3 regions of the Methylophaga sp. UBA2496 genome follow, and region 2 is predicted to be linked to each of the others. Evidence: predicted binding sites of a transcription regulator. Region 2 holds the regulator's gene; each other region holds the start of a gene.
The links. The regulator FNR, encoded in region 2, switches genes on or off when oxygen is low (the NO sensors DNR and NnrR bind a similar motif). The targets are predictions, from matches to a motif close to TTGATNTANATCAA.

Region 1: ccoN (cytochrome-c oxidase, cbb3-type subunit I) is a predicted target of FNR. The motif match lies at 4,497-4,510, and genes of this name have one in related genera.
Region 3: B2W60_RS03440 (cytochrome-c peroxidase) is a predicted target of FNR. The motif match lies at 6,166-6,179, and genes of this name have one in related genera.

The regions. Positions count from the first base shown of each region.
Region 1 is NZ_DDOK01000003.1:344,159-354,511, forward strand. It holds gene aroA (3-phosphoshikimate 1-carboxyvinyltransferase) at 1-714, shown strand, start outside; gene cmk ((d)CMP kinase) at 707-1,369, shown strand; gene rpsA (30S ribosomal protein S1) at 1,479-3,152, shown strand; gene B2W60_RS02520 (integration host factor subunit beta) at 3,263-3,553, shown strand; gene B2W60_RS02525 (MTH938/NDUFAF3 family protein) at 3,559-3,945, shown strand; gene ccoN (cytochrome-c oxidase, cbb3-type subunit I) at 4,653-6,074, shown strand; gene ccoO (cytochrome-c oxidase, cbb3-type subunit II) at 6,085-6,762, shown strand; gene B2W60_RS02540 (cbb3-type cytochrome c oxidase subunit 3) at 6,755-6,964, shown strand; gene ccoP (cytochrome-c oxidase, cbb3-type subunit III) at 6,957-7,889, shown strand; gene ccoG (cytochrome c oxidase accessory protein CcoG) at 8,168-9,607, shown strand; gene B2W60_RS02555 (FixH family protein) at 9,604-10,110, shown strand; gene B2W60_RS02560 (heavy metal translocating P-type ATPase) at 10,141-10,353, shown strand, end outside.
Region 2 is NZ_DDOK01000002.1:54,453-64,805, forward strand. It holds gene B2W60_RS00550 (sensor domain-containing protein) at 1-21, opposite strand, end outside; gene B2W60_RS00555 (ABC transporter substrate-binding protein) at 24-956, opposite strand; gene B2W60_RS00560 (hypothetical protein) at 1,141-1,389, shown strand; gene B2W60_RS00565 (pentapeptide repeat-containing protein) at 1,398-1,742, shown strand; gene tatC (twin-arginine translocase subunit TatC) at 1,798-2,541, opposite strand; gene tatB (Sec-independent protein translocase protein TatB) at 2,531-2,851, opposite strand; gene tatA (twin-arginine translocase TatA/TatE family subunit) at 2,857-3,099, opposite strand; gene B2W60_RS00585 (histidine triad nucleotide-binding protein) at 3,109-3,447, opposite strand; gene B2W60_RS00590 (phosphoribosyl-ATP diphosphatase) at 3,444-3,764, opposite strand; gene hisI (phosphoribosyl-AMP cyclohydrolase) at 3,764-4,144, opposite strand; gene hisF (imidazole glycerol phosphate synthase subunit HisF) at 4,141-4,914, opposite strand; gene hisA (1-(5-phosphoribosyl)-5-[(5-phosphoribosylamino)methylideneamino]imidazole-4-carboxamide isomerase) at 4,921-5,670, opposite strand; gene hisH (imidazole glycerol phosphate synthase subunit HisH) at 5,696-6,331, opposite strand; gene hisB (imidazoleglycerol-phosphate dehydratase HisB) at 6,381-6,974, opposite strand; gene fnr (fumarate/nitrate reduction transcriptional regulator Fnr) at 7,072-7,821, shown strand; gene B2W60_RS00625 (OmpW/AlkL family protein) at 8,074-8,751, shown strand; gene murJ (murein biosynthesis integral membrane protein MurJ) at 8,798-10,342, opposite strand.
Region 3 is NZ_DDOK01000004.1:46,670-57,022, reverse strand. It holds gene B2W60_RS03465 (PQQ-dependent sugar dehydrogenase) at 1-1,539, opposite strand, end outside; gene B2W60_RS03460 (zinc-dependent alcohol dehydrogenase family protein) at 1,563-2,567, opposite strand; gene B2W60_RS03455 (TetR/AcrR family transcriptional regulator) at 2,581-3,174, opposite strand; gene B2W60_RS03450 (catalase family peroxidase) at 3,375-4,373, shown strand; gene B2W60_RS03445 (cysteine hydrolase family protein) at 4,438-5,040, shown strand; gene B2W60_RS03440 (cytochrome-c peroxidase) at 5,087-6,085, opposite strand; gene B2W60_RS03435 (pyrroloquinoline quinone-dependent dehydrogenase) at 6,263-8,014, shown strand; gene B2W60_RS03430 (sensor domain-containing diguanylate cyclase) at 8,094-9,533, shown strand; gene B2W60_RS03425 (group I truncated hemoglobin) at 9,534-9,962, opposite strand; gene B2W60_RS03420 (DUF3034 family protein) at 9,962-10,353, opposite strand, start outside.

The sequences.
Region 1 (10,353 bases), on a different contig from region 2:
GAACGCATGCTACAGGGCATGGGATATCCAGTGAATGTTCAGGGTAATCGTATCAGTATTAAAGGTGGCGGCAAATTAACCGCCACCAGTATCGATGTACCAGGGGATATTTCTTCGGCTACTTTCTTTATGGTCGGTGCGGCAATTGCGCCGGGTTCAGATATCACTTTGCAACATGTGGGTGTTAACCCGACACGCATTGGTGTGATCAATATCCTGCGTGAAATGGGCGCCGATATCAGCCTGAGTAATGAAGCTGTCACCGGTGGCGAGCCGGTTGCCGATATTCGTGTTCGTTATGCACCATTGAAAGGCATTGACATTCCAGAAGATCAGGTGCCACTGGCAATTGATGAATTTCCGGCAATATTCATTGCCGCGGCCTGTGCGCAAGGTCGCACAGTCTTAACCGGCGCGGAAGAATTACGCGTCAAGGAAAGTGATCGAATTCAGGTGATGGCCGATGGTTTACAAGCACTGGGTATCGATGCACAGCCAACAACAGATGGGATGATTATCGAAGGTGGCGTGATAGGCAGTGGTGAAGTGGACAGTCACGGCGATCACCGCATTGCGATGTCATTTGCCATGGCCGCTTTACAAGCAGGTGGCGCTATTCAAATTAATGACTGTGCCAATGTGGCGACTTCTTTTCCCAACTTTGTCGAATTAGCAAATAACAGTGGTTTACAGATCGATGCTTTCGATGTCTGAGATACCGGTTTTGACGATAGATGGTCCAAGCGGTTCTGGTAAGGGTACTTTAGCGCAACGTATGGCAGAAAAGCTGGGTTGGCATTATCTGGATAGTGGAGCGATTTACCGTGTTCTTGCACAAGCCGCCCTGAAACATCATATTGACTTAGCCGATGAAACTGCGCTGGCAACACTGGCTGGACAGTTGGATGTAAAGTTTCTGTTAAAAGATGGTCAGCTGCAAGTTGTCCTGGAAGGTGATGATGTTTCACTGTTGATTCGTTCCGAGCAAGCCGGTAATGCCGCATCAAAAGTTGCCGCATTACCGGCGGTACGTGCAGCTTTATTGCAAAGACAACGCGATTTTCGCCAGGCCCCCGGATTGGTGACTGACGGTCGCGATATGGGGACCGTAGTGTTTCCTGACGCAACATTTAAAGTCTTTCTGACAGCCAGTGCGGAGGTTCGGGCGGAGAGACGATATAAGCAGTTGAAAGAGAAAGGAATTGATAGTAACCTTTCCGATCTCGTAGCTGAAATATCTGAACGTGATGATCGGGATATGCAACGTGAAGTAGCGCCGCTACGGCCTGCCGATGATGCCGTTATTCTGGATTCAACACAACTCGGAATAGAAGCAGTTTTAGAAAAAGTCAGTGCATTAACTGGCTGATTTATTAGGGTACTTAGTTGGGTGGTCCAGCTAGGTTTTTTGTTAATTTCCTGCATTTGCAGGTCTAACGGGCGATTCTGTTATCTATACAGGGTCAAGGATATTTATAATGAGCGAAAGCTTTGCTGATCTCTTTGAAGAGAGTCTAAACGCAACCCCAATGCAACCAGGCAAAATTGTTACCGGTACGGTAGTCAATGTCGGTCCTGATGTTGTTATGGTTAACGCAGGTCTGAAATCTGAAGGCGCTATCCCAGTTGCCGAATTCATGAACGAAAAAGGTGAAATCACCGTTTCTGTTGGTGATTTGGTCGATGTTTCTCTGGAAACACTGGAAGATGGATTTGGTGCAACGCAGTTATCACGTGAAAAAGCCAAGGCGGCTGAAGCATGGATCAGACTGGAACACGCATTTGAAGCCAATGAAACGGTTATGGGGATCATTTCCGGAAAAGTCAAAGGTGGTTTCACTGTTGATCTGGAAAACATCCGTGCATTCCTGCCAGGTTCACTGGTTGATGTGCGTCCTATTCGCGATACTTCACACCTCGAAGGCAAAGAGCTTGAGTTCAAACTGATTAAGCTGGATCGCCCACGTAATAATATCGTCGTTTCTCGCCGTGCCATAATGGAAGCTGAGAACAGTGTTGAACGCGAAGCCCTTCTGGAAACATTGGAAGAAGGCAAAGTGGTTAAGGGTATCGTTAAGAACCTGACCGACTACGGCGCGTTTGTTGACCTTGGTGGTATTGATGGTCTGTTGCATATCACTGATATGGCTTGGAAACGTGTTAAACATCCTTCAGAAGTTGTTGCTATCGGTGACGAAATCGATGTACAGGTTCTGAAATTTGATAAAGAACGTGAACGTGTATCGCTGGGCCTGAAACAACTGGGCGACGATCCATGGAAAGATATTGCACGTCGTTATCCAAACAGCACCCGCATCCAGGGTAAAGTCACTAACATTGCCGACTACGGTTGTTTTGTTGAAATCGAAGATGGCGTTGAAGGTTTGGTTCACATGTCTGAAATGGACTGGACCAACAAAAACGTTCACCCTTCAAAACTGGTTACTTTAGGTGATGAAGTTGAAGTGATGGTTCTGGACATTGACGCTGAACGTCGTCGTATCTCACTGGGAATCAAACAGTGCCAGACAAACCCTTGGGAAGAGTTTTCCATGACTCATAACAAAGGTGATAAAGTCAGCGGTGCTATCAAATCCATCACTGATTTTGGTATCTTCATTGGCCTGGATGGTGGCATTGACGGCCTGATTCACTTGTCAGACATTTCCTGGGAAGAAGAAAACGAAGAATTGATTCGTGACTTCAAAAAAGGCGATGAAGTTGAAGCCGTGGTACTGGCTATTGATCCAGAACGTGAACGCATTTCATTGGGTATCAAACAATTGCAAGACGATCCGTTCTCTGCTTATTTGTCTGAACACCCACGTGGCACTGTTGTTACCGGTAAAGTCACTGCAGTTGATGCAAAAGGCGCAACAATTGAATTGGCTGAAGGTGTTGAAGGTTATGTTCGTGTTGCTGATATCTCACGTGAACGTATCGAAGATGCCAGCAAAGTGCTGAATATCGGTGATGAAGTCGAAGCTAAATTTACAGGAATGTCCCGTAAGGATCGCACGCTGACTCTATCTATCAAAGCGAAGGATGATCAAGAAGAATCCGAAGCAGTGAAAGAGTACAGCAATGTCAGTTCCGGCAATACCACTTTAGGTGATTTGCTGAAAGAACAAATGAATCAGAAAGATAGCTAATCTGATCATTAATAAGCATCCGGTCAAGCCGGATGCTTATTTTCTTGTTGTACAGCTGCCTTGATGTTTAAGGCATAACCCAAAGTCTACTGCCGGGAATCTAGGAAATTATGACCAAGTCTGATTTGATAGAAATACTATCCGAAAAACAATCTCTATTAAATTACCGAGACGTTGAACTAGCGGTAAAGTTAATTCTTGAACAGATGAGCGACTGTCTGTCACGTGGTGATCGTATTGAGATCAGAGGGTTTGGCAGTTTCACACTGCATCATCGTCCCCCCAGAGTGGGACGGAATCCAAAAAGTGGTGAATCCGTCAAGCTTGATGAAAAATATGTACCTCACTTCAAACCCGGAAAAGAATTACGCGATCGTGTAAATAATGCCGCTGGTTTTTAACAGAAATGAAAATTAGTCAGGAAGCCGTTACTGACGCTCTTGTAATAAAAAGTTATGGCGACGGCTTTCTACTGATTCAAGCTCCAAATCAACCGCAACAACGAATAACCCACAATTGCACACTGTCACCTGAGGGCGTATTTGATACGTTTGATCTGAAAACTTTGGCTGAGAAGCAAAGCAACACTCTCATTGAAAAAATAAAAGCCTTTAATGCTGACGTTATCATCATGGTGAATGACGAAGGTATAACTCCTCAAGTATTACAAATCACCACCAAATTGGCTGAGCATGGTATTTCACTGGAAACCATGTCACTTGGTGCTGCATGCCGTACCTACAATTTGCTCTTGAATGAAGGCAGAAAGCCGATAGTACTGGTTAGTTTTTAGTCCGGCTACCGGTTGATTTTGATCGGTGCCTCCAAGGTAACTTGAATCAAGATTTATAAACTGTGCGCAATGCCAGTTACGAAATATATCACTGTAATTGTCTTTGAGACTTACAGACAAAAACTTCGCAGACATTTCAGTACTTTTTCCAAATCAAATACCAGCCATTGTGGACAGCTTTTACAGACACAATCCAAAAGGTTGGGAGTACTTTCCCGATCTCCTGCAGTGTTGGAAATCTTTCATATTAAAGTCACTCCCCAAGTTAAACAAAATTTCCAGTTGCAGTGGTGGTGTTTAGAAATAAACAGACTGCGGTGCGGGTGAACCTCTTACAGATGCAGATAACCAGATAAATACCCATATTAAACTTAAGGTTTAAATCCTTGTTTTTAGGTTACTTATTAGCGGATACTGAAATAGCTTAAATGCTAAAACTTGACCACGCTGAGTGAAGTCAGGAAAATTCTCCTAGTTTGAATATAGTTAAGCAGGAAAAGTCTTAGCGAAAGTAGCAAACTGTGGCAAAAGACTCAGCAAAACCAGCAAAATTGATCTGGATCACGGATTTGAAATCATCAACATAGTTGTTTTGCGGTAAAATTCATTGGGCTTGATTGTTAGGCAGTATGAAATTGGGTTCTGTTTCTGAAAATAATTAAAAGAAGCAGTGAAAGAGTTTTCATGAGAGAGAAGGTGTGATCGCTATGCAGGCGAAACAACAGTACAACTTTGAAGTGGTCAAATGGTTCGCCTACATGGCGGTTGTCTATTTGGTTGCTGGGACAGGCATGGGTGTATTTATTGCATCACAATTAGCCTGGCCGGATCTGAATTTTGATAATCCTTATATCAGCTTTGGTCGCTTGCGTCCGTTGCATACCAATACGGTAATCTTCGCCTTTGGTGGTTCAACCCTGATGGCGACAGCATTTTATGTGGTTCAACGTACCTCAGGCGTAAGACTTTGGAGTGATAAACTGGCTTGGTTCACCTTTTGGGGTTGGAACCTGATTATCCTCGGTGCAATTATCACACTGCCATTGGGTTTAACTCAGTCAAAAGAATATGCCGAGCTGGAATGGCCATTGGATATTCTGATCGCAGTGGTCTGGATCAGTTACATGTTCAATTTCATTATGACCTTATCCATCCGTAAGGTTTCACATATCTATGTTGCCAACTGGTTCTTCCTGGCAATGATGATCATGATCACTTACCTCCATGTGGTTAACAGCTTGTCGATTCCTGTGAGTATGTGGAAATCCTATTCTATTTTCTCAGGTGTTCAGGATGCGATGATTCAATGGTGGTGGGGCCATAACGCTGTTGGTTTCTTCCTGACGGCGGGCTTCCTTGGCATCATGTATTACTTTGTACCTAAACAGGCAAATCGCCCGGTTTACTCTTACCGTCTGTCCGTTATCCATTTCTGGGCATTGGTATTTGGTTACGTATGGTTAGGTGCTCACCATCTTCAATACACCGCGTTGCCTGACTGGACCGGTTCATTGGGTGCTGCAATTTCTCTGGCGATGATTATTCCTTCATGGGGCGGGGCATTAAACGGTATGTTCACGCTAAGCGGGGCCTGGGATAAATTGCGTACTGACTACATCTTGCGTTTTCTGATTGTTTCTTTGGCATTCTATGCAATGTCAACCTTCGAAGGTCCGGTTATGGCTTCGAAAACTGTAAACGCATTGTCACACTACACTGACTGGACTATTGGACACGTTCATTCGGGTGCATTAGGTTGGGTTGCAATGGTGTCTGTTGGTGCTCTGTACCATATGGTGGAACGTATGTGGGGAACTACCATGTATTCCGTCAAACTGGTTAATCTGCATTTCTGGATGGCAACCATTGGTACCGCTATATACATCACTGCAATGTGGGTATCCGGCATCATGCAAGGTTTGATGTGGCGTGCTTATGATGAATATGGCAACTTGGCTTATACCTTTGTCGAGTCGGTAGCTCAAATGCATCCTTATTATGCGATGCGTGCAATTGGTGGATTGATATTCTTCCTGGGTGCGGTCGTCATGCTGTTTAACGTAACAGTGACCATTCGCCGCGCGATTGCAAAACCGTCCGCCGAAATGGCAACTGCAGCGAATATTTGAGGGTATCAGCATGGCTAAAAAATCTAATAAACGCATTAGTTTTCAAGAGTGGGTTGAACAAAACGTTTGGGGACTGGTGCTGGCAACGGCCTTGGTTGTTTCAGTCGGTGGTATTGTAGAAATTGTGCCATTGTTTTATCTGCAAAATACATTTGAGGATGATGTTTATCCTGAATATGAAGAACTGCAAGGCGTCCGTCCTTATACTGCTTTGGAATTAGCTGGACGTGATGTCTATCAACGTGAAGGGTGTTACCTGTGTCATTCACAAATGGTGCGTCCATTCCGTGATGAAAAAGATCGTTATGGTCATTATTCGCTCGCAGTGGAATCAAAATATGATCACCCGTTCCAATGGGGGTCTAAACGTACAGGTCCCGATTTAGCACGTGTGGGGGGTAAATACTCCGATGCTTGGCACATTCAGCATTTACGGGATCCACGTTCTGTCGTACCTGAATCTGTTATGCCGCGTTACCCGTGGCTGGATAATGCCACCATTGACGGAGAAGGCATGATTAAACGCCTGAAAGCGATGAAGGTATTGGGTGTGCCATATAGCGATGAAGAAATCCTGGGTGCAGCTGAAGCGGTAGAGGGTAAAACAGAAATGGATGCTTTGGTGGCCTATCTGCAGGTATTAGGCACTATGATCAATTTCGAACCTGGTAGAGATTACCGTGAGTGATTTTCTATCCTACTTCAATACAAATTGGTCAGCAATGACCGTAAGCGATTGGGTTGGTACGATACTGACGGTCATAATTTTCTTACTGATGTTTGGTATGTATTTCTGGGTCTTACGTCCAAAAAATAAAGAAAAGCTTGAATCACATCGTGACTTGCCGCTGAGAGATGACGATATAAATTCGGAGAAAAATGATGGCTGATAACAATAAAAACCCAAATGAATGTCCAGATACTGGTCATGAATGGGATGGCATCAGAGAGTTAACTAATCCACCGCCACGCTGGTGGACAATAGCCCTGTATCTGAGTGGTTTATTAGTGCTGGTCTATTTTATTTTGTATCCATCTCTGCCATTGGTAACAGGAAATACCAAAGGTATTCTGGGATGGACCCAGATTAAAGAATACAAAGAAGATCTGGCAAAAATCGAAGAAAAACGTGCACCGTTTGAAGATCGTATCGCTGCACTGTCTGCTGAAGAGATTCTTGAAGATGATGAATTGTTGCGTTATGCGGTAGGTTCCAGCAAGGTGCTTTATGGCGATAACTGTGCTGCCTGCCATGGTGTTGGTGGCTATCCACAACCTGGTTCTGGTTATCCCATTCTTGCCGACGATGACTGGTTGTATGGCGGTACTGTGGACAAAATTATCGAAACACTGGCTAAAGGCCGTCAAGGCATGATGCCTGCACATGCTGAATTATTGACGGATGAAGAAGTTGATGGTTTGGTTGAGTTTGTTATAAACAGTTCTAATGGCGAAGCCACAGAAGCTGAGTGGAAGCTATATAACGAAAAAGGCTGTGTGGCTTGCCACGGTGCAGATGCCAAAGGTATCCAGCAGCTTGGTTCAGCGAATCTTGCGGACAAAGTTTGGCGTTTTTCGGGTGAGCCCGATGAAATTCGCCATACCATTCTTCATGGTGTGAATGATGCCAACGATCCGCAAACACGCGTAGCTGTTATGCCTGCCTGGAATGAAAAACTTGCCGTGCGTCTTGAGGCAGAAGAGTACGGTGATGATCCTGAAGAATATTACGAAGGTGATGAAACAGAACGTTTAACTGAAAACGAAATCAAAAAGCTGTCAATTTATGTACACCAGCTTGGTGGTGGCGAATAGTAAACGTAAACTGATTATTGCGTGTCGACAGATGCAAGGAGATTGATATGGGTTTAGATGCTGTAGCGATTGGTTCCATTATAAGTCTTGTATTGACGATAGTTGTCATTGGCGTCATTGCATACAAGGTAGTCAAAAATATGGAAGATAGTTCCAACGATAATTAAGTAAATGATAAACGCAAAAAAAGCCGATTATTTCGGCTTTTTTTGTAAATTAAAAACTAAATCAGTAAATGCTTATGTGCTCGAACGTGTTACAATTCCATCGGATAAGCTGTGAATGAGGTCCAAACTGTGTCGGAACAAGCGAAGTCAGCTGAGCTCAATATTAATGACATCTATGATGAGGTCTCTGACTGGCATGTTAACGCCGGCGGCACTAAAGTCGTAGCAAAACGTATGTCGGGCCGTTTCAGACGACTGAAATGGTTTGGCATGTCAGTGTGGTTAATCTTCTTTCTTGGTCCCTACCTCCGTTGGAATGGACAACAAGCTGTTCTTTTTGATATTCCCAATCGGCAGTTCAATTTTTTTGATATCACAATTTTTCCGCAAGATATCTGGATGTTGTCCCTTACCTTGTTGTTTTTTGCCATATTACTGGCTGCAGTCACCAGTATAGCCGGTCGCGTATTCTGTGGTTATTTCTGTTTTCAGACTGTCTGGACAGATGTTTTTACGTTTATCGAAACACGCATCGAAGGGGATACCCCTCAGAAGGCGATGAAATTTAAAAATGCGCCGGCCTCCATCAGCAAAATCTCACGTATTACTCTGAAGCACGGTCTTTGGTTGGCAATTGCCCTGTTAACAGGGGTATCGTTTGCTGCCTGGTTTACTGATGCTTACCAGCTCTGGCATGACTATTTCACTTTACAGGCTTCGTTGGTGGCTTGGATTGTATTAGGTATGTTTACCGTTGGTACCTATGTTTTTGCGGGTTTTATGCGAGAGCAGGTTTGTTTCTGGCTTTGTCCATACGCACGTTTACAGGGCGTAATGTATGATCAGGATACGGTGCTGCCAGCCTATGATGCCGAGCGTGGAGAGCCACGCGGTAAACTGAAAAAGGGGGCTGTTGATGCCACTAAAGGTAGCTGTATTGATTGCAAGGTGTGCGTGGCTGTGTGTCCGACCGGCATCGATATTCGTAAAGGCCAGCAAGAAGGCTGTATCACCTGTGGTATGTGTATTGACGCGTGTGACAGCATTATGGATAAGACCAATCAGCCTCGTGGATTGATTCGTTACGCATCCTATAAGGATTTACATCACAATGCTCAACCCGCTGCTTTATACAAGCGCCCAAGAGTTATCATTTACTCATTCATTTTAATGATGGCACTGTCGGGCGTCGGATATGGTTTTGCGACGCTTTCCACAACTGAATTTCAGGTGATTCATAACCGCCAACCTGTATTTGTCCAGCTCAGCGATGGGTCTATTCAAAACCGTTACACACTTAAAATGCTCAACAAGACGAATGAAAACATTGAGGTAGAATATGCCATCAGTGGTTTGGATGGAGCAACTTTGCATGGTATCGATCACAACGTTATTATCGAACCCGGTAAGGTTATTCCATTGCAGGCGCTAGTCAGAATTCCTGATGGAATGCTCAACAAAGATCTTGAGCATGTCACATTTATCGCGAATGTTATTTCAAATCCGGATATTTCTGTGCAATACGAAAGTATTTTTATGGGGCCGAAATGATGGCTATTTCACAAGACAATAATCAGGCATTAAAAAACCCGTGGGTTTTAGGTTTTTTAGCATTTTTATGCACCTTTGTAACCGTCAATATTATCTTTATTTATCTGGCATTCAGTTCGCCGCCTAATCTGGTGGTTGATAACTATTACGAGCGTGGTAAGAAGTATGCCCAGCAAGAGTTGCAAATGGAGCAGGAAAAAAAACTGGGCTGGAGCGGCGTTATTATGGCTCCGCCCAAAAGTCGGGTAAATCAACGTCAGGCCTATGAAGTGTTTATTCAGGGCAAAAACTCAACGGCAGTACAGTTGGACTCCGTTACCCTGTTTGCTTATCGTCCATCCGATATGCGTGAAGATTTTTCAGTTGAGATGAACCCAATAGGACTGGGTCGCTATGGCACCGATGTTGAATTTGGTTTGCCGGGAAACTGGGACATCATCGTTGAAGCCAAACGTGGTGAAGATGAATTTTTAATCACTCGACGTATTTTTATCGATCCTTAAATTCGTTAGTAACTGGTAAGTTGAAACTCATTGTCTGAAGCTACTACGCAAGTTAAAGCCTGCGATTGTTTTCACTGCGGGCTTCCCGTCAGGAATTCCGGTGAATTTGTTGCACAAATTCAGTCAACCACGCATGAGTTCTGTTGCCATGGTTGCAGAATGGCCTGCCAGACGATCTATGCTGCAGGTTTACAAAGCTTCTATAGCAAAACTCCAGAGGGCGAACGACTCGCCCCACCCCCC
Region 2 (10,353 bases):
GTATGTTTGGATTGCAGACATGATTAATCCATACTTTCATAAAGCAGCTGTTGACTATCAACAGCATTATTTAATAAACCTGCCTCAGTCATGAGCCCACTCATCGATTCAATAATATTTTCAAGCTGATGGCTGAAAATATATTGTTGATGCTCGCGTTCTGGCAAAATCAGGTTTTGGTAAAAGTGATCCAGCTCTTCGTTTGAAACACCCAACCGCGGAGCCATTCTGGTTAATGCATCTTGCTGATTATCCGTCATATATTGACGAGCTTGCCAATACCCGTTCAGTAGCTGTTGAATGCTTTTGCGTTGCTGATGTACTGCTGAGTCACGGGTCAGCAGAACATCGACAATTTCACCGGGTAGCTGACTGCTATCAAGCAGATTAATGTAGCCCTGTTGTTGAAGCTGATAGGCAACAGGGTCAAAGCTGATAACAGCTTCAACCTGGTGATTACTCAACATCAAAAAATGTTGATTGATAGTCGATGGAACAATGATGACCTCATTACTTTGCAACTGAGCCACTCGCAAAACCTGTGACAGCATATAGGCTCCAACGCCACTTTGTTCGACCGCAATACGTTTATTTTTGAGTTCTGCCAGAGAGGTTATTCCGGGCTCAACGATCAGTTTGTCTGCCCCGTTCGAGATATTAAAGATCAGCACGATTTTAAGGTCTGAGTGAGTTTCAGCCATTCGCAGGGCTTCATCCAGCGTAACGGCTATTGCATCCAGCTGGCCCTGCCGAAAGGCATGCAAAACTTCCGTGCTGGAGGCTAATTCCTTGAGTTGGATTTGCGCGTTATCGTAATACCCCAGATCGCGAGCCAGGTAGAGTATCTCGTAGCCCGCCCACGGAATGGTCCCAACACGCAATGGCTTATCCGTTTGCGAACTACAGGCAACCAGGCTGACTATAAGTAACAGCAAATAAAAAATCCGTTTACCCATGGTGCATGACCTATTCCCCCTCAGTATGGGTCAGCTAAACGATAGCATAGAACACGCATAAAATAGTATTTGCTAATATTTCATGAAAATGAGAGAAAACCATGGTTTTTCAAATACCTGCGTTTACAATTCAGCAATGATAAGAGTAAGCTGTAACTAAAGACTTTTATACAGGAGTAACAAAATGGAAATTCCTGGTATCACCCCTTTTAGCGGTCAGCCCACACTGACTAATCCGTTATCTTCGGAAAATGTATTGGTCGGGCGGCAGACCCCGGTACAGCAAAACAGTGAAACTGCCTCGACTACGGTAGTGCAGGAGCAAGAGCCAGCCAGTTTGCAGACGGTTGCCGTTGTCAATGAAGCGACACAAAATGAAGCAACGGGCTTTGATCCGGAAAATCCGGGCGGTACGATTGATATTACAGTTTGAGGTTTTAGATGGCAGAACCAAAAATCACTCAAGATCCGCTCTATCAACTGTTGCGCGATGGAAAAATAGAAGAATTTAATCACCGTATTGCCAAGGGAGAGACGGTTGATTTAACCAGCTGTGATTTTCGACATCTTAATTTGCAGGGCTTAATTGCCAGCGGCCTCGATTTCAGTAACAGTTATTTCCGTCAGGCCGATTTACGCGGTATTGATTTCAGTCAATGCATCAGTCTTCGTGGAGCCAGTATTCATGGCGCTAAAATCTCGGGAGTATATTTCCCTACCCCATTAACAGCAGAAGAAATTTCCCTTTCATTGCAGCATGGCACCAGAATGCGCTACACAGACTAGGGCTTGTTGATCTTTCATAGTCACCACTGCTGGGACTATGAAAGATCAACAAGCCCTAATCCGCTATTTCTGATTTCTCTCTGTTTTTTGGAATAAACCGCGAAACCTGTAACCCCAGTTCAAATAACAACCAGATTGGAACCGCTAACAATGTTTGTGAAATCACATCTGGAGGGGTAAGTAACATGCCAATCACAAAAGCGCCGACAATCACATAAGGCCTTTTTTGTGAAAGACTTTCTCGAGTGGAGATCCCTGTCCAAATCAACAGTAACGTGGCGATTGGCACTTCAAATGCCAGACCAAAAGCAAAAAATAACTTCAAAACAAAATCCAGATAACTGCTGATATCTGTCATCACTGCAACACCTTCAGGCGCTGCCTGTGTCAAAAAGCCAAACACCAGCGGAAAGACGACAAAATAAGCGAACAATATGCCCAGAATAAACAGTAGCGTACTGGCAAACATCAGTGGAAAAACCAGCCGTCTTTCATGTTGATACAAGCCGGGAGCAATAAAGGCCCATAATTGATAAAGCAAAACAGGCATCGCCAGCATAATCGCGGCGGTCAGTGTTAATTTAAATGGGGTCAGGAAGGGTGAAGCCACTTCTGTGGCAATCATGGAACTGGTTTCTGGCAGATGTTCAAGCAAGGGCGCAGATAAAATAAGATATAAGTCATTGGCGAAGGGTAACAGGCAGACGGCAATGATTAATACGGCAAGGATAGCTCTGAGCAACCGATCCCGAAGCTCAACCAGATGAGAAATCAGTGGTTGTTGTTCACTATTTTCCATCGTCAGCCTGCTTTTTTTCCGCTGAATTATCTTCAGCGTTATCCGAGGGATTCGATTCAGGTTTTACCGGTTCATCAATATCAATGATTTCATTCAGATCGGGTAAATCATCGGGTTTTTTAAAGGCCTGCTTGATTTCTTCGGCTCGAAGTTCTTTGGCAATATCATTTTTGACCGCTTGAAGTGAAGCATTGGCTCGGCCAATCCACAAGCCACAGACACGAACCACTCTTGGCAGTTTTTCCGGGCCAATTACTATTAATGCCACAACGGCAATAATTAACAGTTCCCAAAAACCAATATCAAACACGGTGATTAGCGTTTGGTGTTGTCGTGTTCTTCATGTTGCTGTTGATGCTGCTCGGTCTCGTTGTCATGCTTCAGATTGCCAGCTTCATCTTTTTTTTCATCTTCGCCTTCACGTACCGAGGATTTAAAGCTGCGAATAGCACTACCGAGGTCACCACCCAGGGAGCGCAGTTTTTTAGTGCCGAAAAGCAAAATGACAATGACCAGAACAATCAATAATTGCCATACACTGATTCCACCAAATCCCATGACGCGCTCCTAATGAAAACCAGGCAGATTGTTACCGCCCAGCAAATGAATGTGTAAATGATCGACTTCCTGACCACCGCCGGGACCGGTATTGATAATGGTACGAAAACCGGTCTCCAGACCTTGTGACTTTGCCAGCGCTGGCAGTTTGAGAAACATATGAGCAATTAGGCTGCTATGACTTTCATCAAGATGATCCAACCGTGCGATGTGCTGTTTAGGAATCACTAACAGATGAACGGTGGCTTTCGGATTAATATCCTTGAACACAAAAATCAGCTCATCTTCATAGACTTTTGAAGAGGGAATCTCACCGGCAATAATTTTGCAGAAAATACAGTCGGTCATTTTTTGCTCCTGCTGGCTTTTTCTTCATGACCTGATAAACCAAAACGACGATCCAGCTCGGTTAAAAGGGCATCGATATCAATATCATTATGCGCCAGTAACACCATAGAGTGAAACCAAAGGTCAGCAGTTTCGTAGATGATTTGCTCTCGATCACCCGCTTTTCCGGCGATAACCGTTTCAGTGGCTTCTTCGCCTAGTTTTTTCAGAATTTTGTCGGTGCCGGCCGCATACAGGCTGGCGACATATGAACTGTCGGCATCAGCAGTTTTACGTTCATTCAGCACTGCCATCAGTTTATGCAAGGTATCACGCATTAATAAATCTCATCCGGATTTTTCAGAACCGGCTCAGTGGTTTGCCACTCACCGTTCTGCAGTTCTAGGAAGAAACAATGATGACGTCCAGTATGACAGGCAATGCCACCAATCTGTTCAACTTCAAGCAAAATAGCATCCTGATCACAATCAATACGTATCGACTTAATAAGTTGCTGATGACCGGACTGTTCCCCTTTATGCCACAGTTTTTGTCGCGAACGTGACCAGTAAACAGCATGACCGGTTTCAGCTGTCAGCTGTAATGACTGACGGTTCATCCAGGCTAAAGTAAGTACTTGCTTAGTCGAAAACTCTTGTGTGATAACAGGCGCCAAGCCATCACTGCCCCAGTTTACCTGATCCAGCCATGAGCTCATAAACGCACCTCTATGCCCTGCTCTGCCATTTGTTGTTTGGCTTCACCGACGGTATGTTCACCGAAATGAAAAATGCTGGCGGCCAGAACCGCATCCGCATGTCCCAACTTGATACCATCCGTCAGATCCTGCAGTTTACCCACACCACCGGAAGCAATAACCGGCACCACAACGGCATCGCTGACGGCCCGGGTGAGTTCCAAATCAAAACCGGATTTTGTGCCATCGCGATCCATGCTGGTGAGTAAAATTTCACCCGCGCCTAATTTAACCATTTTTTTGGCCCATTCGACGGCATCAATACCTGTTGGCTGTCGACCACCATGGGTAAATATTTCCCATCTCGGTGTTTCCCCGTCAGCCGATACACGTTTGGCATCAATGGCCACGACTATACATTGTGATCCAAATTTCTCAGCCGCTTCGCGAACAAAATCAGGGTTGCTGACGGCGGCTGAATTAATGCCGACTTTATCTGCACCGGCATTCAGCATACGACGAATATCCGCTACTGTTCTAATGCCACCTCCAACGGTAAGTGGAATAAACACCTGGCTGGCAACGGCTTTGACCACGTCTTCCATGGTGTCACGGTTATGGTGAGTAGCCGTAATATCCAGAAAAGTCAGTTCATCTGCACCCTGTTCATCGTAACGCTTGGCAATTTCTACCGGATCACCGGCATCACGGATATCGACAAATTGCACACCTTTTACGACGCGGCCGGCATCGACATCAAGACAGGGGATAATACGTTTTGCCAAAGCCATATCAGATCAGAATTGCAGTGGTGGATTTAAACGATCGGCCATTGCCTGGCCTTCGGCCAAATCAATGGTACCTTCATAGATGGCGCGACCAATAATGGCACCCATGACACCTTCGGATTCGTAATGACAAAGCGCTTTGATATCGTCATAGTTGGTTACGCCGCCAGAAGCGATGACCGGAATATTGATGGCGCGGGCCAGATCTCGTGTTGATTGCAAGTTCACTCCCTGCATCATTCCGTCACGACTGATATCAGTGTAAATAATGGCTTCTACCCCATCCTGTTCAAACTGTTGAGCAATATCGATCACGTCATGGTTGGATAATTTCGACCAGCCATCAATGGCCACCTTGCCATCTTTGGCATCAAGTCCGACGATGATATGGCCGGGAAACTCGGCGCAGACATCCCCGACAAAATGGGGTGCATTAATGGCTTTAGTACCGATAATGACATAGCGAACACCAGCATCGAGATAGGTTTGAATAGTGTCTTCATCACGAATACCACCACCCACCTGCACATCCAGATCCGGGAAAGCGGCACAGATTTGATGAATAACATTAGCGTTAACAGGGTTACCCGCAAAAGCACCGTCCAGATCCACCATGTGCAATCGCTTGGCACCGGCTTCAACCCACCTTGTCGCAACGGCCAGCGGATCTTCCGAAAATACAGTGTTATCTTCCATGCGTCCCTGACGCAATCGAACGCAGTGACCCTCTTTAAGATCAATGGCAGGGATTAATAACATAACGCTTTCTCCATCAAACAAATTGTCAGGACTGACCGTCCCAGTTAATAAAATTTTTCAATAACTGCAAGCCGGCATGTTGGCTTTTTTCAGGGTGAAACTGTACGGCAAACAGGTTTTCTTGTGCCAATGCGGCAGCAAAAGGTAAAGCGTAATGACTGCGGCCGGAGATTTTGGTTTCATCTGCAGGCTGCACATAAAAACTATGAACAAAATAAAAACGACTATTCTGAGGTATATCTTGCCACAAGGGGTGTGCGAAGGTTTGCTCGACTTCATTCCAGCCCATGTGCGGTACTTTCAGCCCCTGTTCAACCGCCTTTTCAAAGTACAGAACGTCACCTTCAATGATGTCCAAGCCATCTGAGCCCTGGTTTTCCTGACTATGGGTTAATAAAGCCTGCATGCCGAGACATATTCCCAGGAATGGTTTCTGACTGGCCATTTCGATGATGAGTTTGTCGAGTTCAAGTTTTTTGAGTTCTGCCATGCAGTCCCGAATAGCGCCTACGCCAGGAAACACAATATGATCAGCGGCATGGATCTCGGACGGATCAGCGGTAACAAAAATCTGAGTGTGGTTATCGGCTACGGTTTCCAAGGCTTTGGAGACTGAGCGTAAATTACCCATGCCGTAATCAATAACTGCAACGCGACGCATAAAACAAGGACCTGAGCTAGAAAAGTAGAGTTAGAAAATCGTTAATCGATTATAAAGCACCCTTGGTGGAAGGCAATTGTTGTAAAGCACGTTCATCCAGCGTGACAGCCATACGCAGAGCCCGCCCGAAAGCCTTAAAAATCGTTTCTGCGATGTGGTGCGCATTACGCCCTTTGAGGTTATCAATGTGTAAGGTGATGCCGGCGTGATTGACCAGTCCCTGAAAGAATTCATAAAACAAATCCACATCAAATTCACCAATTTTGTCGCGGGTGAAAGTCACATCAAATTCGAAGCCGGGTCTGCCTGATAAATCAAGTACTACTCGAGATAAAGCTTCATCCAAAGGCACATAGGAATGTCCATAACGGACAACGCCTTTTTTATCACCCAGTGCCTGTTTTAATGCCTGGCCAATGGTGATGCCAACATCTTCAACCGTGTGATGAGCATCAATATGCAGATCACCATTTGCTTTGATTTGCAGATCAAATAAGCCGTGACGGGCAATTTGTTCCAACATGTGATCGAGAAATGGCACGCCGGTTTCGGATTGGAATTTTCCGCTGCCATCCAGGTTGATGGAAACTTCAATTTGGGTTTCGAGCGTGTTACGCGCAACATTGGCGCTACGAGCGGTCATTAGCTTTCCTGAAAACTGAAATAAAAACAAATAATAACTGTTTCAGTGCCGGGTTTGAAGCGTTATCATGGCCTGTGACTTTTTTAGGGAAAATAAAATGACACAAGCCAGGGTGATAACGCCATTATTTGAGGATTTTGCCAAGGTTGAACATCATCATCAACTTGCCTGTCAATCATGTGCTTTATACCGGCTATGCCTGCCTTTGGGGCTGCATCGGGATGATTTATCCAAACTGGATCAGATCATCAAGCGCAGTGCTGGCTTCAAACGACATCAAATTCTGTTTGAACCTGCCTCAACCTTCAAGACGATATTTGTTGTTCGTTCAGGTTCGTTCAAAACCACCATTTCAGCGGCTGATGGACGCGAACAGGTCACTAGTTTTTATTTTCCCGGAGAGTTTATCGGGATGGATGCCATTTACCAGCAACGTTATTTATCAACGGCTCGTGCACTTGAGGCCAGCAGCATCTGCGAATTACCTTACGAGCGCTTGCAGGAGTTCAGTGCCACGATTCCAGAGTTACAGAATCAGTTAATGACGCGATTAAGTAAAGAAATGTCAGCCGATAAAAATTTATTACTGTCTTTGGGTAAAAAGACCGCTCAGGAAAAGCTGATTAGTTTCTTATTATCACTTTCTCAGCGTTTCAGTGAACGTGGATATTCTGCTTTGTCGTTCCAGTTGACAATGTCACGTGGTGATATCGCAAACCATCTTGGCCTGGCGATTGAAACGGTCAGCCGTTTATTTACGCAATTACAGGAACAGCAGTTATTAACGACGCAAGGTAAAGAGGTAACGATTCTGGATCTGCCGGCATTAAAACAACGTTGTGGATAACCTGAAGTCTGTTGATCTTCAATAACGCAATCCTAAGGGCCGGAACTTATTCCGTCGCAGGGCGTTGAACATGACTTAAATAGTACACCGCAGTATTTCCCTCTAGAGAGAATACAGGAGCTCCAGTAGAACTGCGCTCAAAGATAAACACACCCAAAAAACATTTTATTGACCTGGATCAATGCCGAAACACCGGTACTCCGTATGATCTGAAACTGTGTATCACAACAGATTATTATTCGGAGTCGTCCCATGAAAAAAATTCCCCTGATTTCTTCTATCCTGCTGGCTGCTGGTTTGGCTGGACCTGTTACTACTGTTATGGCTTATGAGGCGGGTGACTGGTTAATCCGGGGACGTATTATCAATGTTAATCCTAATGACAGCAGTGGTAGTCTGACGGTTAATGGCGCTGATACAGGAACGAAAGGTGTGAAAGTAGACAGTGATACGGTTCCGGAGTTGGATATTACCTATATGATCACGCGAAACTGGGGGGTAGAGCTGATTTTAGGTTATTCAGAACACACGGTTACTGGTGAAAAATCTTGGGCAGTCCTGGGCGATGTTATTGATACCAAAGTGTTGCCACCCACTTTGACATTGCAATACCACTTTCTGCCAGACTCCAATATTCGTCCTTATATTGGCGCCGGTGTGAATTACACGTATTTCTTTGATGAAAAAGTCCCCAGTAGTTCTCTGTTAAGTAATTCCGGCGATAAAGTTAAACTGGAAAGCTCATGGGGCTGGGCGGCACAGGTCGGTGTGGATATCGCCATTAACCAGGACTGGTTCGTCAATATGGATATTAAATACCTGGATATTGATACCACTGCCCGGTTTAAAAATACAGCGGTCGGTAGTGCTAAGATTAATGCAGATATTGACCCGTTTGTTTACGGTATCGGTATCGGTCGACGCTTTTAAGTTTCTCTCCAGGTTTGTCGAAAAGCCCTCTTCAACGAGGGCTTTTTTATGTATTGGAGTGCGGCATGACCAGAGTTTTCAGCCTAACTCCACATGCTGCGAGAACGGCAAAATAAATCATCGCAGACAGTCCAATCAGCCCCATTAATACACCAAACCGGTGCCAGCCTCCCCAGCTTATCCATTCATTACTGTTTGGATTAGTCCATAACAGGAAAAATACAAGAGCGAGATTGGCTAATAACATGCGGATAAAGAATATTCCCCAGCCGCTAATCGGCTGATAAACCGCTTTTTTGCGTAATGTGTAATACAGCAATCCGGCATTGAGCATGGCAGACAATGCCGTTGCTAGAGCCAGGCCGACATGGGCCAGATAAATCATCAGGATAATATTCAGCCCCATATTGCTGACCATCGCAATAATACCGATTTTGACTGGGGTTTTTGTATCCTGGCGGGCATAAAAGCCCGGCGCCAGAACCTTGATGAAAATAAACGGCAACAATCCAAGGCCATAAGCCATTAAGCTTAAAGAGGCCTGATGAGCATCATAAGGTGTAAATTCACCATATTGAAACAGGGTAATCAATAATGGCTCAGCCAGAATGATCAAGCCGATAGCTGCCGGGGTGCCGATTAAAAATACCCAGCGTAATGCCCAGTCAATTGTATGTGAGAACTCCTGCATCGAGGCTGTTGCATGTTTACGGGAAAGATTGGGCAAGATGACCGTCGCCAGGGCAATGCCCAAAATGCCCAAAGGAAATTCAACCAGTCGATCCGAATAATACAACCAGGAGATACTGCCGGTGATTAGAAATGAAGCCAGCAAGGTATCCAGCAATAAATTGATTTGTGAAACAGATACGCCAAACATGGCAGGTATCATTAGTCGCAGAATTTTCTGAACGCCCTCATCTCTCCAGCCCCAGCGGGGTTTTGGAAGACTGCCGATCTTCATTAAAAACGGCATCTGAAAGAGTAATTGCACTATCCCGCCGATAAATACCCCCCAGGCTAATGCTTTAACCGGCTCATCCAGATGTGGTGCCAGCCATAAGGCACAGCCAATCATCGAAATGTTCAGGAAAACCGGGGTAAAAGCAGGTACGGCAAACTTGCCATAACTATTCAGAATCGAACTGGCGAGTGCGGTTAATGAGACAAACAGAATATAAGGGAAAGTTATTCTTAACAGCTCTCCGGCCAACTGTAATTTTTCCGGTTGATCAATAAAGCCGGGGGCAAACACAAGAATGATGACAGGCGCGGCAATGACGCCAATCAGCGTAATGAAAAATAAAACCCCCGCCAGGGTGCCGCTGGTAGCAGCAATAAGTTTTTTTAAATCACCATCGCCACGTTCACGATATTCGGCAAGAACGGGGATAAAGGCCTGGGAAAAGGCGCCTTCGGCAAACAGGCGTCGCAGAAAGTTGGGTATTTTGAAAGCAACAAAAAAAACGTCAGCCCCCATTCCTGCCCCAAGGAATCTGGCAATCACAATATCTCGAACAAATCCCAAAATTCGGGATAAAAACGTCATCATGCTGACAACGATAGTAGACTTAAGCAATTTTTCTTTCATGGGCGCTTAAT
Region 3 (10,353 bases), on a different contig from region 2:
ACCAGCATCTTTGCCGTCATCGTCACCACTATCAGATACATAGATATTGCCATGACCATCTATTTCAACATCATTCAGGAACACGGGTTTGCCGGGGAAGCCATCGGCTTTCACCATTATCTCGTGCTGACCGTCGAGACTGATTTTCACCAGTTGATCCACATCGGCGACAAACAGCGTGTTGTTAAACAGGTCGATACCTTTAGGATCATTAAGACCATCAACCAGTGTTTCAGTGCTGCCATCGGTATTTACAACAGTGACTTTGCCATCGCCTGGTTTACCAAATTCGCCGATTTCGGTAACAAATACCCGGCCATCCGGATGTGCGATAGCCGATTCGGGCATCACCAGTCCTTCCACTGTTTTGCTCGAATGAGCTGAGGTTGCGGTGCTGGCTGAGACAGTTTCTTCACCGTAACTGACACGGTAAATCACGCCATTAAAATCATCTGAAACCAGCACTGAACCATCGGGTAACTGCAGCACGTCTGTCGGGCGTCCCCAGGCTTCACCATCGATTAACCAGCCATCAATAAAAGTTTCGTGACCACTGACCTGATTATTATCATCAAAGGTTACACGAACCAATTCATAACCCACTGGCTCGGTACGGTTCCAGGAACCATGCTGGGCAATAATGACATCGCCTTTAAAGTCCTCCGGGAACATGTTGCCGGTATAAAACTTCATGCCCAATGCGGCTGTATGGGCTTGAAACTCGGCTACCGGAAAGGTGACATCTTTCGGCGGAGTTTTGTCTGCCCAGTCTTCGTGGCGTTCTTTACCACCGGCATAATATGGGAAGCCAAAGTGCATGCCTTTTTCGGGAGCGGCATTCAGTTCACCTGGCGGGATATCATCACCCATCATATCGGTATTGTTATCGGTGAAATACAACACGCCAGTGTCCGGCTGGAAATCCATGCCAACTGAGTTACGAATGCCTTCTGCATAGATCTCGGCATCACTGCCATCTGCATTCATCCGGATAATGGTGGCCTCGAAACCTTCGACATCACAGATATTGCAGGGTGCACCAACGGTGACATAAAGCTTACCATCAGGCCCAAAGTCAATATAACGCCAGCCATGATGGGCTTTGTCAGGCAGCTCTTCATATATGACTTCACGCATTTCCTTGAATGGCAAGGTCAGGTCAAAGCCGGGTGCAGCATAACGGGCAATGCGGTTCTGTTCGGCAATATAGAGATTTCCCTGGTGCATAGCGACACCATTGCCGACTTTAAGATCATCAAGAATCGTGACCACTTCATCGGCTTTACGATCCTTATTGCGATCCACAACAGCATAGGCTTTGGGGCCGCGGGTGCCGACAAATACGGTTCCGGTGGATTGGCCGAGAGCCATTTGGCGGGCACCGGGCACTTCGGCATAGACCTCAACTTTAAAGCCCTCTGGTACATTGAGTTTATGCAGATTTTTTTCGACATCTGCGGCACCGGCAAAGCTGCCTGTGCTGATTAGACCAAGCGAGGCAAGGGTTAAGGCACTTACGGTTTTGAGGTTAAACTTCATGGTGTTCCTCCATTGTGAAGATTTCAGATATTCGATGTGGTGACAATAATTTTGCCGACTTGTTGATTGGATTCCATGTATTGATGCGCAGCAACAATGTCATCCAGTGAAAATGTCTTGGCAATAATAGGTTTTAGATGGCCTGCAGCGAGTCCTTTTTCAATAAATTCCACTCCGCGTTGCAAGCGTTTGGCATCCTGGCTGATTTCGAACAGGGTATAGCCGCGAAACGTCAGTCCTTTTCCTAACGCAGCAAACAGCGGGAACGGGGAGCTTTCTGTACTGAGTGCGCCGTAAACGAAAATTTGTGCAAATTGGCCACAGGCATCGGCTAATTCATTCAATGCGGGGCCGGCAACGGGGTCAAACACCATATCTGCACCTTTGCCGCCCGTTATCAGCGTAACCTGCTCAGCGATTTGCTGGGATTCACTGACAATAACGTGTTTGGCGCCATGTTTTAGCAATAGTTCTTTTTTATCCGCGGAACGGGTAATCGCAACCGGGATCGCGCCTGCCTGATTGGCTATCTGGATGGCCGCCAGCCCGACACTGCTTGATGCGGCCGGAATTAACAACGTCTGACCTTCTGTTAGCTGACCGATATCAATTAATGCGCCCCAGGCCGTGAGATATTGCATCCACACTGCTGCAGCTTCTTCATCGGAAATATTGGCAGGTTGCCTGACCAGTGCGTGAATCGGCAACAAAGCTTTTTCAGCATAGGTGCCGTATTGGTTCATTGAAAAAGCCGGGATGACATTCACCTTGTCGCCGATTGAAAACTGGCTGACATTTGGCCCCACCTGTTCGATGATGCCAGAAGCTTCATAACCCAGTCGGGCAGGGAGTTGAGGTGTTTCGAGATACTGGCCATTACGAAACATGACTTCAGCGCGATTAAGACCGATGGTGTTAACTTTGACGAGCACTTCATCGGCTTGCGGAGCCGCCAAATCCATTTCATCCAATTGTAAAACCTCTGGTCCACCCATTTGGTGGAAACGAGCAACTTTGCTCATGCTCATATAAAAATCTCCATTAATTCTGTGGTTTTGTTAATACGTGTTGAAATAAGGTATCGATGAATGCTTGAAGCGGAGCGGTGCTGGAATGCATTTTGGCGCTAAGAACGGCACCTTGCCATCCGGATAACAGAAACTCGGCAAACTGTTCTGTATTGGTATTCCGGGGCAGTTCACCACAATCAATTGCGGCCTGCAGGCAAACGATGAATTGTTGTTTCCAACCTTCAAAGACCTGATCAAGGCGGAGTCTGAACGTTTCATTCTGGCTGGATAATTCCTGGCCGAGCGTGCCAATCAGACAACCACGTTTGCATTTTCCTTCGCGGATTGTGTCCAGACCGTTTTCCAGATAATCACGAATACGTTGTAGTGGTTGGACGTTTTCATTGGACAGAAAGGCATCAATTTTTTCGGCATAATCCAAAGCGAACTCATCAATCACCGCCAGCCCGAAATCTTCTTTACTGGCGAAATAATAATAAAAAGAGCCCTTGGGTACACCAGCCGTTTTCAACACCGTATTTAATCCGGTGGGATTAAAACCATGGCTTCCCAGCACTTCAGTGCCAACCTGAATTAACAATTTTTTTGTTTCTGTGCGTGTCATATTAGACCAGTCGTCTAGTAAATTTCTGACCATAATAGACCGGTCGTCTAGTAAATGCAAACCATCACAAAATAATCCGTTTTGTGTTGCTGTTCTGATTAAATCAGCATGAACTAAATTTCATATAAAAAGCTCATAAAGGTTTAAGCTGGGATTTTGTTTCAGAATTCAGCAAGCAAACAACAACAAGGAGATCGTAAATGGGCACTAAAACATTCAAATATTTGCCATTGGCATTGTTGCTAGGGATGGTTATCAATCCTGTTATGGCCGAGGAAAGAGAGAAATCGACAGTCGAAAAAATTGTTGATGTGCAACATGATTTATTTAACGGGCCGCGTGAGGGTTTACGTTCTAATCACACGAAAGGTGTCGTGCTAACCGGTGAGTTTCATCCCGCTGAGTCCGCACGTCAAATTACTTTTGCAGCCCATTTACAAAAGGATCCATCACCTGTAGTTGTGCGTTTTTCCAATGCGACCGGTTTTCCGGATATCGCTGACAACGATCCTAAGGGACTGGCAAAAGGCATGGCGATGCGGATTGATCTGGGAGACGAGGAATACACCGATATGGTACTCAGTTCAGTGCCACGTTTTCCCGTGGCGACTCCTGAAGCCTTTCTGGAAATGCTCACGGCAGTAAGAGATTCTGCTGCTTCAGATGCTGAAACCAAACCTATCCAGCAGTTTTTAGCTGATAACCCCAAAGCCAAACATTTTGTGGACTATCCCAAGCCATTTCCGGCCAGTTTTGCCAACCTTTCCTATCACGGCATAAATGCGTTTAAATTTACCAATGCTGAAGGTGAGTCGGTTTATGGTCGCTATATAGTAATGCCACTGGATGGTGTTAAAACGCTGGAAAAAGCTGATGCCGAAGCACAAAACGCAAATTACCTGATGAATGAGATTCGTGAGCGATTACCACAGCAAGCTGCTAAGTTTCGCTTATCAGTGCAACTCGCTGAGGACGGTGATGAAGTAAACGATGCGACTGTAGTCTGGCCAGATGATCGTCAGGTGGTCGAGTTAGGTACTATCGTGATCGAGGCGGCGATGGCGGATGCTGCAGCTTATGAAAAAGCGACTATGTTCAATCCCTTGGCCTTGCCGGAAGGTATAGAGCCTTCAGCGGACCCGATTTTACTGGCCAGACCCGGTGCGTATGCGGTCAGCTTTCAACATCGTATGGATTAATCATTATTCAGAGCTGGCTAAAATTGCAAAAACGCACCCATTAAAACATTCAAAGAGGATTGTTATGACACAAGCATCACAAACGTTAAGAGATATCGTAGGCTTAGGACATCAACCCGCCAAACTGAGTGATTCGGCGTTAATTATGATCGATTGTCAGAATACCTATCGAACCGGTGTTATGCAGCTGACCGGGGTGGAAAAAGCCATTGTTGAGGCTAAAGCGTTACTGGAGCGTGCAAGAGCACTGAATATTCCTGTTATTCATATACAACACGATGGCGGTGTTGGCTCACCCTACGATTTAACGACAGAGCTGGGACAGATATCCAACGAAGTTGCCCCCAGAGATGGGGAATACGTTATTACTAAAAACTTTCCCAATTCATTTATTCAGACGGAACTGGATGAGCGGCTAAAATCATTGAACATTGAGAATATTGTGTTGGCCGGTTTTATGACGCATATGTGCGTCAATTCCACAGCACATGGTGGTTTTAATCTGGGCTATAAACCGACGGTCGTGGCCAGTGCCACGGCCACACGCCCACTGCAGGCTGCACATGGTAAGGTTATATCGGCTGAACTGGTTCAGGATGGTGCCATAGCATCAACCCGGGATTTATATGCCGCTGTGGTAGATAGCATTGCTGATTTGCCAGATTAAGCGATACTAAAAAGCCCGGTAGTGGATTTAACTACCGGGCTTTGTATTAGTTTTCAAAAGGGACTGGAACGGGGGTATTCGCTGTGGAAGGCGGCAATTGCGGAATGGCAAATTGCGGCTGATCGCCCGTCAGGGTTTTCAAAAATGCAGTGATATTTTTGATGTCCTGTTCTTCCAGTTCCTGACCTAACTGTAATCTGGCCATGACATCCACAGCATCTTCCAGTTTCCAATATGCACCATCATGGAAGTAGGGATAGGTCAGCTCGACGTTGCGTAAGGTGGGCACTTTAAATGAAAAACGGTCGGCATCTTTTCCGGTGACAGCAATACGACCTTCTGCAGGATTTTCGGTCTGGTAGGGCTCCATGATCCCCATCCTCTGGAATGAACTGCCTCCTACGGCTTCACCATTATGACAAGCCACACAGCCGATTTGTTTGAACTTTTGATAACCGGCAATTTCCGTATCAGTTAACGCATTGTCGTTACCTTTAAGCCACAAATCAAAACGTGAATTGGGGGTAACCAGTGTTTCTTCAAAGGCGGCAATAGCATTGGTGACTTGGTCCAGAGTAATGTCATCACTGCCATAAATTTTATTGAACTCAGCCACATATTGTGGAATCGAACGCAATACATCGATGGCCAGAGAGTGACTGAAAGCCATTTCCATGGGATTGGCAATGGGACCAGCAGCCTGTTCCTGTAAATCAGCTGCACGACCGTCCCAGAATTGTGCGAGATTCATACTCGAATTGAGTACGGTAGGAGAGTTAATCGGGCCTTGCTGCCAATTATGTCCAATCGAAGTTGGAAGATTATCACTACCACCCATACTGAGGTTGTGGCATGAATTGCAGGAAATAAAACCGGAACGTGACAGTCTGGGATCAAAAAAAAGTTTTTTCCCGAGTTCAACTTTATCCGGTTCGGTAATAATAAATGTCTGGATGGGTTTGATTGGTTCATTTGCCAGACGATCAGCCATAACAGGAGATATATTCAGCATGCTGAACAGTCCCACTAACAGTATTTTATGCATCCCGCACCTCTATCCACCAATTATTGATAGTTTGATTGTAGGTGGAGCAATAATTTGCTGTAGGGTAAACGGGCACAGAATTGATCTGGATCAATAGATCCATCAATCATGATGAGGCATATCAGTTCGTTATTAATTGCTATCATGACAAAAAAATAATTATAGAGAGAAAAGAAAATGCGTTTAAAAGACTTCATCTGGATGGGAGGGTTGCTGGCGGGTATTTCCTTTCCGTTATTAGCTGCAGAACATGAATGGCCGGTCTATGGTGGAAATGATCTGCACCAGCGTCATAGCCAGTTGGTACAAATAAATAAAAGTAATGTGACGGGCCTGGTCGAAGCATGGGAGTTTGATACAGGTATCAACGATACTTTTCAGGCAACACCGGTAGTCCAGGATGGCGTAATGTACGTTTCCCTGCCATTCAATGACGTGGTCGCACTGGATGCAGGCAATGGAAAGCAGTTATGGCGTTATCAGCATGATCTGGACAAGGATTATCCTATTTGCTGCGGATCGGCTAATCGTGGGGTGGCCGTTGCCAATGGCATGGTATTTACCGGCACCATTGATGCGAGATTAATCGCTCTGGACGCTAAAACCGGTAAAAAACGTTGGGATCATCAGGTAATAGGGGAAAACACGGGTATCAGGGAAGATGTCAGCAAACTGGATGATACTGAGCTTGGTAGTGTTTCAGGGACCTCAGGTGCGGGTATTAATATGGCACCAATGATCTATCAGGATACTGTCATTATCGGCATCACGGGGGTCGGTTATGGGTTGCATCTGGATGCTACAGACTCTGACTCACCCTTGGGCACGGTTGTGGGTATTGCCGGAAAATTTGGTCGTCGTGGTTTTATGGCTGGCTATGATATTCATACCGGTGAGCAGAAGTGGCAGTTTGACACCATTAAATCAGAGAACTGGGAAGGAAACTTCGTTACCAAAACGGCTGATGGCATTGAATTACCTCGTGATATTGCCAAAGAAAAAGCGGCGATGAAAGAACATGCTGATGCCTGGCGTTATGGAGGGGCCTCGGCCTGGAGTACTCCGGTTATTGATCCCTATACCGGGATTCTGCATTTTGGTACAGGTAATCCTTCGCCACAAATGGAAGGCTCTTCGAGGCCCGGAGATAATCTCTACAGCAGCTCATTACTGGCACTTGATGCGAAGAGTGGTGATTACAGGTGGCATTATCAACAGGTGCCGCATGATAGCTGGGGCTATGATGTCGCCAGTCCACCGGTATTATTTGATATTACGATTAAAGGACAGCCTGTTCCGGCGATTGGTCAGGCAGGAAAAACCGGCTGGTTTTATGTGCATGACAGACGTAACGGTAAGTTTCTCTATAAAAGCGACGCTTTTGTCCCGCAGAAAAATATGTTTTCACTGCCCAGTGCAGAGGGCACTATTATTTATCCCGGCGTAATGGGCGGTGCGAACTGGTCACCTGTATCAGTGGATGCCCGCAGACGCCTGGTGTTTATTGCCGGTATTCACTGGCCGGTGGAATATAAACTACATCAACAAGCGGCGGCAGAGGGTAAGGAAGCCGTGCGTTACTCTTCAATGTCGCCATTAAACACCCCGGAAAAACACGGTTTATTGACAGCAATTGATTTAGATGACGGCAAAATTGTCTGGCAGGTTAAAACTGAAAATCCATTGATTGGTGGGGTATTAAGTACCGCCAGTGGCTTAGTGTTTACCGGTGAAGGCAGTGGTGAACTTATGGCTTTTGATGCTGATTCCGGGGACAAACGCTGGAGTGCTAAAACCGAAGCAGGCGTCAATGCGCCGCCTATTAGCTACAGTATTGATGGCAAGCAACATATTGCTGTCGCAGTAGGTGGTAACCGCTTATTTGGTTTTAAAACCGGGCAGAAAATCAAGGTCTGGCGTTTACCCTGAATTGATACCTGTTTCACTATTGTCACCATATCTCTCAATAAGATTTTTATAGATGAATACATTTGGAAACTTTGAATAGATGAATGGTATCAAGGCCAGGGTGATCCTGCTTTGTACCAGCCTGATTTTATTAACGGCCTTCACTATGCAGCTCAGTCATGGCTGGTTTATTCATCAGCATAATCAACGGCAGATTCATGAGCAGGTTGCCAATGCCTCGCATTTCCTGCATCAATACATTGATAGTCGTGAAACCAGCTTGCGTTATTCAACTGAAATAATAATTCAGGATTTCGGCTTCCGGGAAGCCCTTGCTACCAACGATTTGCCGACAATCAGCAGTATGCTCACGAATCATGCTCAGCGGATCCAGGCTGACCTGATGCTGTTAGTTGATAATGAAGGAAAGCTGGTTGCAGCGAATGAACTGAATTTTCCGTTAACGGAACTGGTTAATCTCAATTGGTCTGCATTGCAAAAAGTTTCTGGTCAGGGTCAGTTTGCAGAGATCAATAACCGTTTATATCGTTTGTTCAGTCTGCCGGTAAAAGCGCCTCATCAAATCGCAATGGCGTTTATTGCGTTTGAAGTGACCATTCCTCTGCTCGAGACATTAAAGGTGAAGACAGGGCTGGATATTATTTTTCAGTCCTCTCAGTCGGAGTTGTTTTTAACGACATTAACCATAGATAAAACTGAATTTGAAGAATACTTACTAAAAGATACTTCGCCGAATCTATGGTGGAAAAGGTCGCAATATTTATTGGAGCAGTCGTTCCTGCAAAGCCCGTTGGATCAGCAAATTGAATTGTTTTTACTGGCAGATTTATCAGTTTTTTACCGGGTTTTGGACCGGTTAAATTACTCGTTACTGGCATTAACATTTTGTATCGTATTATTGGCAGTGATTCTGAGTACACTGCTGGCCCGTCGATTGGCAAATCCATTGTCCAGCCTTTATCAGGATCTTACTTATCGGGCAACGCATGACCATTTAACTAAACTGTTAAATCGACATGCTGCTATTGAACGTATTTCTGAAGAGCTGATACGTTCCTCGCGCAGTGACAAAATCTACTGTGTGGCTCTGTGTGATATTGATAACTTCAAAAAAATAAATGATACCTATGGTCATGCCGTGGGTGATGAGGTGCTACGCCGGTTTGCATCCCGTTTAAAAACCACATTACGTCATTACGATGTGCTGGGGCGGTTTGGTGGCGAAGAATTTTTAATTGCCTTGCAATTAAAGCCTGATGAAGCAACGGCATCTTTTGAACGTTTGAGAACAATTATCGACTCGGCACCAATTGTCGGTGGTTCACACTTAATTCCGGTTACGATGAGTTGTGGGGTGTGTTTATTGTGGCCGGAGGAGGCCGTGCCGCCGATAGATGTGATTTTGCAGGCTGCCGATACGGCTTTATATAAAGCAAAAGATCATGGCCGTAATCAGGTTATATTTACGCATGTTCCACAGTTTCCAATGGTCGAAGCAGCCATTGAAGATGAAGTGTAATTAAAGATAGATAATTTCTTTGCGTAATGGCGCGAGTCGGGCAATCAGCTGATTTTGAATACGGTGTGGAATGCCTTCAGTGTCCATGGCATTAATTAATAAATCCACCATATGGTTAAAGTCTTTTTCATTGATATTCATACCGGTATGAATATCCACCATGTTATCGCCGGTGTATTTGCATGGACCATCGCTGATTGCACAAAAATGCTCTATCAGGTTTTCCTTAAAACGACTGACACTGGCTTCAGCGAAATAATGAAATATTTGTTTGTCTTGTCCAATCTCCTGCACCAGGTTTTCCACGATATTCTCAATGCCAGACTCTCCACCTAACTTTTTGTATAACGTGGTATCTGGGGGGCTGGCACAAGCTGATATCATCAAACAAAGTGCGACGAGAACGCTATATCGATATTTTAATGACATCAAAAGTAACCTGTAACAGAAAAATACGGGCCTTTTTGGTTTTTTGCTCCGGCGATTTCACCTAAGTCCAGCCAGGCGGCAGTTACGCTGATAACCTTATTGGGAAACCAGGCGATAAAGACATTAGACCAATCATCTTCTTTTAAACCCAGATTATCGGGTTTTTGACGGTATTCAACGCCTAACGCTAAATGTCGGCTGAATAATATTGCGGTGGAGGCTTCCCAAAAAACTTCACGCTGATTATCTCGCCCAGCATTACCGAAACCTAACAATCCAGTTTGATTGGCTTCTGTGGAGCGGGCAGTGATATTCCATAGCCAGTTATAACCAGCTATCGCGCCAAGATGCAGCTTACTTGCCGACAGATAGATATCGGTACCGGAATCTT